One region of the Leuconostoc carnosum genome, then DNA from elsewhere that is predicted to be linked to it. Evidence: predicted binding sites of a transcription regulator. Region 1 holds the regulator's gene; each other region holds the start of a gene.
What was found. Region 1 encodes Rex, which represses fermentation and respiration genes when NADH is low (regulators of the CRP and FNR family bind a similar motif). Its sites were predicted from a motif close to TTGTGAANTANTTCACAA; they were not measured.
Positions count from the first base shown of each region.

Region 2: the regulator Rex is predicted to act here: its motif matches at 1,419-1,436, upstream of FGL89_RS05145 (YagU family protein).
Region 3: the regulator Rex is predicted to act here: its motif matches at 1,745-1,762, upstream of FGL89_RS00790 (NADP-dependent (R)-specific alcohol dehydrogenase).

Region 1 is NZ_CP042374.1:678,072-681,361, reverse strand. It holds gene FGL89_RS03265 (ATP-binding protein) at 1-59, shown strand, start outside; gene tsaD (tRNA (adenosine(37)-N6)-threonylcarbamoyltransferase complex transferase subunit TsaD) at 261-1,277, shown strand; gene FGL89_RS03255 (redox-sensing transcriptional repressor Rex) at 1,408-2,058, shown strand; gene FGL89_RS03250 (lipid II:glycine glycyltransferase FemX) at 2,061-3,098, shown strand; gene FGL89_RS03245 (GtrA family protein) at 3,165-3,290, shown strand, end outside.
Region 2 is NZ_CP042374.1:1,028,722-1,032,011, reverse strand. It holds gene FGL89_RS05150 (BMP family lipoprotein) at 124-1,185, opposite strand; gene FGL89_RS05145 (YagU family protein) at 1,533-2,072, shown strand; gene FGL89_RS05140 (alpha/beta hydrolase) at 2,143-3,048, shown strand; gene FGL89_RS05135 (Cof-type HAD-IIB family hydrolase) at 3,063-3,290, opposite strand, start outside.
Region 3 is NZ_CP042374.1:169,044-172,333, forward strand. It holds gene FGL89_RS00780 (TetR/AcrR family transcriptional regulator) at 1-558, shown strand; gene msrA (peptide-methionine (S)-S-oxide reductase MsrA) at 627-1,454, shown strand; gene FGL89_RS00790 (NADP-dependent (R)-specific alcohol dehydrogenase) at 1,894-2,652, shown strand; TPP riboswitch at 2,809-2,897, shown strand; gene FGL89_RS00795 (acetylornithine deacetylase) at 2,985-3,290, shown strand, end outside.

The sequences.
Region 1 (3,290 bases):
CAGTAAATATTAGTGCGTCACATATAAAACATGAAACGCAATCACCAAGATTTCGTTAGGATTATTTTTTTGACAGCTTGAGTTTGGATTTCACTGTAGTCACGAGAACAAATTCGCACCAGTTTGGTATGCATCGTTCAAAGTAAAAGCCACAAAGCTAATTGTTAATTAAAAGAGATTACAGTATTTTAAAAACGTATTTTTCTAATGGAAGGAGCATGTGATAACGATTGCGAGTCGTTTAATCACATATTTATAAAATGACCAAAATTATATCCTTTGAATCAAGTGCAGATGAGACGAGCGTTGCTATCGTTGAAGACGGACACATTGTATTGAGCAATTCAGTTGCCACACAAATCAATTCACATCAACGTTTTGGTGGGATTGTACCAGAAGTTGCGAGTCGCCACCATATTGAATGGATTACACGCGTCTTAGATGATGCGCTATCATTAGCAGAGACGAAACCCGAAGATTTGGATGCTGTCGCTGTAACTTATGGCCCTGGATTAGTTGGTTCACTGTTAGTTGGGTTAATGGGGGCTAAAACTTTTGCATTGGCTCATAATCTGCCCATTATACCTGTCAACCATTTAGCTGGACATATTGCAGCAGCTAACTTCAATGCACCCATCATTTATCCGGCACTCGCCTTGATGGTTTCTGGTGGACACACTGAATTGGTGCTCATGCGTGAAGAAAATCATTTTGAAGTGCTTGGTGAAACGCGTGACGATGCTGCAGGAGAAAGTTTCGATAAAGTCGGTCGATTATTAAAATTACCTTACCCAGCAGGTAAAACAATTGATGACATGGCGCATAGAGGTCAAGCAACAATTAAATTTCCAACTGCTATGGCACATGAAGATAATTATGATTTTAGTTTTTCAGGCTTGAAAAGTGCGGTAATAAATTATGTGCATCACGCTGACCAAAAAGGTGACACCATCAATCAAGATGACTTAGCAACAAGTTTTCAAAATGCTGTTGTCGATGCTTTAATTGGCCGGACACGTCGCGCATTACAAAATTTTCCAGTTAGAAGTTTTGTTTTGGCTGGTGGTGTTGCAGCAAATAGTCAGCTACGAGATGAATTAAAGATACTATTAGAAGATTTTTCACAAACAGCATTTATTCCAGTACCGTTACAATATACAGGTGATAATGGGGCAATGATTGGCGCTGCAGGTTATTGGAATTTCAAGCAAAATATTTTTGCTGATTTAGACTTGAATACAGACCCAGGACTAGATTTTGAATTATTAAAACCATGACAAGATTGTGAATTTATCACTATCTTTTGTCAATGTACGTAGTTATATGATATAATAGTTATGCAAAAGTTCACAAAGTGAACTGATAAAATGACTTAACCTATGTAAAATTCATCTATTGGAGAATATCATGACACCACAACCTAAAATTCCTCGTGCTACGGCAAAGCGTTTGCCGATTTATTTTCGTTATTTAACTTTTTTGCATGATGCTGGCACAAATCGTATTTCGTCATCAGAACTTAGTGATGCAATTAAATTCGATGCAGCAACTATTCGTCGCGATTTTTCATATTTTGGTGCGTTGGGTAAACGCGGCTATGGCTATGATGTTAAAGCCTTGCTTGATTTTTTTGCCAATGTGTTAGATCAAGATAGTTTGATTAATGTCGCTTTAATTGGTGCTGGTAACTTGGGACAAGCACTACTGAACTTTAATTTCCATCAATCATCAAATATGCGTATATCGGCAGCGTTCGATGTTGATGAATCACGCGCTGGCACGATTTTATCTGGTGTACCTATTTATGATATGTCAGATTTGAAAGAACAAATCACAGCACAACGGATTAACATCGCTATCCTGACAGTACCACAAGGTGTGGCACAGGAAATTACAGACCAGCTGATAGATGCAGGAATTAAAGGGATTTTGAACTTTACACCACTACGTGTCACAGTGCCATCTGATGTACGTGTGCAAAACGTTGATTTGACCAATGAATTACAAACATTAGTTTATTTCATTGATAATTATGGTTCAATTACGACAGGATTATAAAAATGGCTGTTTTAGATTTAAATGACAAACAAAAAGTAATCGCATATCAGAAATTTGTTCGTGAGGATCCACGCGGTCAAGTAACCCAAGATCCTCTGTGGGGTGATTTGAAAGCTAATTGGGGACATGTTTATGTCTACCATGAAACAGATGGTCAGATTGATGCTGTGCTGACTGTTCTAACTGTTGAAGCAGTTCCAGGCAAACTATTAGGCTACGCTGGACGTGGCCCAATTGCTGATATCAATGATATTGGATTAATTAAAGCAATGATCCATGAAGCATTAGCGGCATTGCCAGATAATGTTTTTCTTATTCGTTTAGACCCAGAAGTGGCTTATAGCGATGGGTTAAATGAGGCATACAAGTCTGCTGGGTTTGTCACACGTAACCGTGATGTTGAACATATGCATGGTAATATTCAACCACGTAAAAATATTGTATTATATTATGATGGTCGTGGCGAAGGTGCTTCCCCGATTAACACTGAAGATGAGCTTATGCTACATTTTAAGCGCGATTATCGTAATCAAATTCGTCGTGCTGCTAAAGATGGGGTGACGGTAACGAATGGCGATAGTGAAGCTGATGTGCGTGCTTTCTTTGAAACATATGTTTTAATGGCAGCAGCGCAACATATTACGCATCGCCCGATTGATTACTTTTTACAGATGCAACAATTATGGCAAGGAACTGGCCTATTTAAAGTTTTCTTAGCTCATTTTGAAGGGCAAGTCATTGCGAGTGGTATTGGTTTTAGTTATGGTGACGAGATTTGGTATATGTATGCTGGTTCAAATCGTGACTATGCCAAGCATTATGCACCTTACGCTGTACAATGGGAAATGCTAAAGTGGGGTCTGTCACTTGGTAAAGTTGAGTACGATTTCGGGGGCGTGGGAGACTTTGTACCTGAGGATGGTCTGTATAAATTTAAACACGGCTTTGCATATCATGACCCACATGCCGAATATATTGGTGAATTAGATTGGGTTATTGATGAAGCAGGGTACCAAGAGTATTTGAAACAATTTAGTTGATAAGCCGCCAAGTGGCGGCTTTCTTATTTAAATTATGATATAATTGGTAAATTAATCGGAGTAATAATGTTAAAATTAAAATCTTTGTGGACAAAATATGAGTCTGTTTGGTTGTATATTATATTTGGTGTTTTGACGACAATTGTCAATATCATTGTTTTTTTTGTGTTATATAACTTATTACATACAAGC
Region 2 (3,290 bases), 350 kb from region 1:
TTAAATATGATTATATTTATTATTCACACAATCAATCTAAAACATCAAATTAAAAATCATCTAAAAACACGCTATTTTGACATATTTGTCTGTCAAAATAGCGTGTTTTTCCAAAATGATTAATTATTTGATAGCACTCAACTTTGTTGGTACGGTAATCTTACCATCCAAAATTTGTTGCTTGGCTTTTTGTGTTGCTTGCCATGCGGATTCTGACATTGAATCACGAGCAATATCAACACCTTGTTCTTTTAGACCGTAGGTAACTGTTTTACCACCAGGAAATTGATTATCTTTTCCTTGTTTAGCGACACGCTCAATGGCATTATCAACACGCTTAATTGCAGAGGCTAAAGTGAAGTTAGCTTTTTTGCCATCTTTAGTTGTGTAGTTCCCGTCTTGCTTTTGGTCCATATCAACACCGACAACCCAAACTTTTTTATCTGCTGTTGTGTTTTGATTCTCGGCCTTTGCTTCAGCAAAGACACCATTTCCTGTGGCACCTGCTGCCTGGAATATCACATCAACGCCACTAGCATACATTGCTGCGGCAATTGTTTTACCTTTAGCGGCATCAGTAAATGTATTCGCATATTGTGATACAAAAGTTGCTTTAGGATTTGTTGCCAAGACCCCGGCTTTAAATCCAGCTTCAAATTGTTCAATCACTTCACCTTTAACACCACCGACAAACCCAATTTTCCCAGTCTTTGAAGATTCAGCGGCGGCGACACCTGCCAAATATGATGACTGTTCCGAATGGAACATAATCGAAGCCGCATTTTTATAAGGTACTTGCGCCTCAACCATGGCAAATTGCGTATTAGGATTAGCCTTAGCCACCTGCTTCATTGCTGGGCCACCCATGAATGAAATACCAACTACTAACTTATACTGCGCTTTAACTGCTTGCTGTAAATTAGATTTAATTTCTGAACCATCATTGGAAACCAAGTAAGAAAAACCATTCTCCCCTTGTTTCATATGATTCTTCTCGCCAAATCGCTTAATACCAGCCCATGCAGACTGGTTAAATGACTTGTCATCAACACCACCAGTACTTGTAACCAATGCTACTGAGTAATTATCACTTTTGCTTGAACCTGAATTCATAGCAATAGTTACTCCGATACCAATAACAGCCGCAGCACCAATAATGGTACCAATCAATGTTGAACGTTTCATAATTATTATCCTCCGACCACCCGTCTCTCTGTACGGTATGGAAATTTGTCGATTAGTTATAAAGCACATTGACATTAATAATACCAGCTATGATTAACCAAAGCAAGGCCCTCCCTACTACTGTTAATATTATTTTCACAATATAAATTTTATTCCATTTTTAATACTTTCATAAAATATTGGAAATGGCTGTTTAACCAACATTATTAACGAAATATAAAATATTTTTCTAGTTGTTTGACAATTCACAAATAAACGTTTATACTAACTAATTGTAATAGATTAAATTGCTGTTAACTATTATGGTTATCACAATTTAATTTCTTTAATGGAGAAGGGAAGTTCTTATGTTAACATTAGAAAAGCCACAAGCAGGCTTGAAAGAAATCATCATCAAAAGCATCTGGTATGGTATTATTGCTGGCATGATATCTGGGATGGTTAAAATTGGTTGGGAAGCCATATTTCCACCACGTACGATTGCACGTAATTTAATTAACCCACCACAGCACATGGCACAACAAATTGGTATTCCAGACCATTTGATTCAATCATTTGTGTATTACTCAACAGATCAAAAAGTATTCTGGTTCACTCTTGTATTGCATTTCTCATTTGCAATTGCATTTTCAGTACTGTATGTTTTCGTCTCACAGTATTGGAAGCAAATTGGTTTGTGGCAAGGTGCTGCTTATGGTCTTGTGCTTTGGGTTGTATGGCATGTCATTTTGATGCCTGCATTTGGTACAGTTCCAGCACCATGGAACCAACCATTTAGCGAACACTTCTCAGAATTCTTTGGACATGCTGTTTGGGGCTGGGCAATTGCTGCAACAGTTTACTACTTGATTGCCAAAGACAAAAAAGGTCATTTAACAAATCTCTAATCATACTTACAAAAAAGCATCCTTTTGGGGTGCTTTTTTGTATAATAATATGTAGAGGTATATTTATATTATGCTATTTAAAGACAAACCCGACACTTTTGTACCTGCCACCATCCCTTCTACGGCTAGGCAACGTTACTTAAATATTGCATATGCTTTCGATGAGCACCATACTTTAGATATCTATTTACCAACAGGCGAAACAACTTTCCCAGTAATCCTTGATATTTATGGTGGTGGTCTCCTACGTGGCCGAAAATCATCCGTCAAGCTTAATCCCAGCCTCCGATTTTTAGCTGATGGTTTCGCAGTAATTAGTCTAAACTACCGATTGAACACACCCGCCAAAAATTATTTTCCAAATCAAATTGCTGATATTCGCGTTGCCCTTGATTTTCTCAGACAGCATGCTAATGGTTATCAGCTTGACATGAATAACGTCACACTAATCGGTGAATCTAGTGGTGCTCAACTAGCAGCGTTATCGGCTGCCAGCTTTTCAGCTCAAGTTTCGTTAGGTACTCCGCAAACTGATAATTCTTTCCCGATAATTAACAGTATTATTGGTTTATACGGTCCATATCAAGTTGATCAATTTCAAGAACAATTTTTGAAGCTCAATATCACACCGAAGTTTCAGGAAACTGGACAGGCAAATGCTTTTGAAGCGATTATGTTGAACAACACCCCACCAAAATTGGCACCTGATTTAGTCATTCAAGCTAATCCAGCAACATATTTTACCTCAAAAATGCCACCACTAATGTTAATTGCTGGTACTAAAGATTCTGTTGTGCCTTATTTACAAAGTGTCTCATTAGCTGAAGCGTACTACAAAACAACAGGTAAACACGCCATCACACACTGGGTTTCTGGTGGTGGTCATGGTCCAAAAGATTATGATACTGATGTCATTTACCAGAAAAAATTAAGTTTTATACGTCGACACAAAAAAACAACACCAATCACTAAGTGATTGGTGTTGTTTTTTTAAATAATATCTAAAATTGTTTTTAGTACACCAGCATGGTTATTATCTATTTCAATATGGTTAAAATCACCTTGTAGCGTTGCGTTGGGCATAACATATGGATGCCCAACACTACTTAACATTTCAAGATCATTACCGCCATCCCCAAAAGCCGCAACATTTGCCATATCAATACCTAAATGATCAGCCAACTTCTTGAGTCCGACGGCTTTATTCACTGTTGCTGG
Region 3 (3,290 bases), 510 kb from region 1:
ATGACAGATATCAGACCAACTAAAACAAAGCAAAATATTGAAAACGCATTTATTAACTTACTAAATGAAAAAGAATTGCATGCAATTACTGTTGAAAACATTTGTAAAAAAGCGTTAACGAGCCGTTCTACATTTTATTTACATTATTTAGATAAATACGATTTATTAGCTCAAGTAGTTGATACACAAATTCTAGTGTTCGAACAAATTGTCAAAAAACGACTTGATGGATTAATTTCAGGACACTTTGAAGAGACAATTGTACAGTTTTATAATGAGCTGACCGATAGGCAATTAATCATTCAAACATTGTTTTCAATTGATGAACCTGGATACAATTTAAAAAATAAATTTGAAAATATACTTTATCAATACTGGTTAAAATATTTGATTAACAAATCAAACAGTAGACATAATGAATTAATAGCTAAATTTGGGGCTAGTATAGTTTTTGACACGCTAAATTGGACTTTTGAACACGGCATTGATAATGACACGCTAAGTTTTGTTGAAAATATTAGAAAAAAGTTGCTCGATATGTCAAGTTCTTTAAAGTGAGCGTAAGGCATATTAGGTACTGATAAGTGTCACATAGGCACTTTAAGAAAACTTAGGAGAATGACAGTATGGCTTTAAATCCTGATGAAATTCAACAAGATATTTATAATTTAATTTTGAATCCAGCAACAAGGGAATGGGAACGAGAGATAATGGTGCAGGCCAAAGATAAGCGTGCTAGTGTTACTTTTAATTCGCAAATCGATACATTAAAATCTGATTTGCAACCATTAGCTATTCGAAATAATTTAACGCCTGATGTCATGGATTTTTATCTCAAAATAACTGGGCAGTCACAACCAGATTCATATGATCAAGTCAAGTTACATGATGAAAAGGACCCACCATATCAGGAACGTGCTATTTTTGCAGGTGGCTGTTTCTGGTGTATGGTAGAGCCGTTTGATACACGACCTGGCATTAAAGCAGTTATTTCAGGTTATACAGGTGGTGCATTACAACAACCAACTTATGATCAGGTGTTCAGTCAAAATACTGGCCATGTGGAGGCTGTAGAAATCCTATTTGATAGTCGTATCATAACGTATCAACAGCTAGTAGATGTTTATTGGCAATTAATTGACCCAACAGATAATTTAGGCCAAATCGATGATAGGGGCGAGAATTATCGACCAATTATTTTTGTAAATAATGACCAACAACGTCAAATTGCTGAGCAATCAAAACAAGCGCTTATTGATGCTGAACTTTTTTCACGACCAATTGTGGTCGAAATTAAATCTGCAACGGTGTTTTGGCCTGCGGAGAATTTTCATCAGAATTTTTATAAAAAGAATACGCAACGTTATCGAAAAATTAAGCGATCAAGACGATTATATTTATTTTTATTACGATCAAAAAATACTGTTCGCCGTCTATTTAAGAAAGAAAATTAGTATGATTTAGTAGGGTATCTCTATATTTGTTTGTTCATGAGAGACGCTAAATAAATGGTTGGTTTTTCTCCCACAGTTTATCAAGAAACAAATACCAAATCGATTCAAAAAGGTTGAAATTACTATATATTGACTCATAATGTGCAAGAACAAGTATTGCCTAAAGTTCTTGACGAAACGCAGTAAACAACAGGAGTAATTAAAAAAGAGCCCAGTATGGGGTCTTTTTTATATTAGTGAGTAACTTTAAAAATTATGATTATACGGATCATTATCATAACTTTTTTTAATAATGAATTATATAACAAAATAAAAAACATTTATCACAATAAAAAACATTAATATATAAACGATTATCAATCATTTTACTTATTTATGTTTGATTCATCACCTTTTTATGTGATATAATGAACATGTAAAGAGAAAAGGAGTTTTAATTATGACAGATCGGTTAAAGAATAAAGTTGCTATTATCACTGGTGGTACACTTGGTATTGGCTTAGCAATGGCTCAAAAGTTTGTAGAAGAAGGCGCTAAAGTTGTCATTACTGGGCGCCGTGCTAATGTTGGTGTAGAAGCGCTAAAGACAATTGGTGATGAATCAGTAGCACGATTTGTTCAACATGATGCATCTGATGAAAAAGGCTGGATTGATTTATTTGAAAATACGATTAAATGGTTTGGTCATGTCGATACGGTTGTCAATAATGCCGGTGTTGCAATTGCTAAAAATATTGAAGAGACAACATATGAAGACTGGAAATTTTTGCAATCAATCAACTCTGATGGCGTTTTCTTAGGGACTAAGTACGGTATGCAATATATGAAAAACCAAGCTGGTGGTGCCTCAATTATTAATATGTCATCTATTGAAGGATTTGTTGGTGATCCTAACTTAGCTGCTTATAATCACTCAAAAGGTGGTGTCCGCATTTTGAGTAAGTCAGCTGCACTACATGCAGCATTGAATGACTATAACTTACGTGTCAACACGATTCACCCAGGATACATCAAAACACCATTGGTTGATGGTATTGATGGTGCAGAAGAAGCCCAATCACAAAGAACTCAAACACCTATGGGACATATTGGTGAACCTAATGATATTGCATATATGGCAGTCTATTTAGCTAGTGAAGAATCAAAGTTTGCAACAGGTGCTGAATTCGTTGTTGATGGTGGCTATTTGGCACAATAAGTAAAATGCTATAGATATAGAAAAAGCAATCAATGTAGGGATTGCTTTTTTTAGTGACTCGATGTTGACGATGTGGACACAGATGATTACTATCATCATAATAGTAATCAGAAAAAGGCGGTTTGCTTTGACAAAGCCATTAAAATAGGCTATACTCATTAAAACTAGGGGCGCCAATTGGCTGAGAAGTACCCTTTGAACCTGAGATGGATAATACCAGCGGAGGAAAGTGATTTGTGATGCAACATTAACTTGTTAGCAATGCATATTTAACTCAATTTTTAGAGCACTTTTGTCCGCTGGCATAGGTGCTTTTTTCGTGGAGGTAAAGCATGGATTTAACAGAGGTTAATCGACAAATTGAGACACGACAAGGTGAGTTATTAGATTTAGTGGCGCGTCTAGTTGCATTTGAAACACCAGCACCACCAGCACGAAATACGCGAGAGGCTCAGAATTTTGTTGCTGATTTTTTACGGCCTTTAGGATTTGATATTGATCAATGGGCATTGTATGAAAATGATGATATCGTGGTTGGTACCAAAGCTGGAGATCCGACATGTCAGAGTCTGATTATTAACGGACATATGGACGTTGCAGCGTTAAATCCTGATGAAAAATGGACATTTTCACCGTTT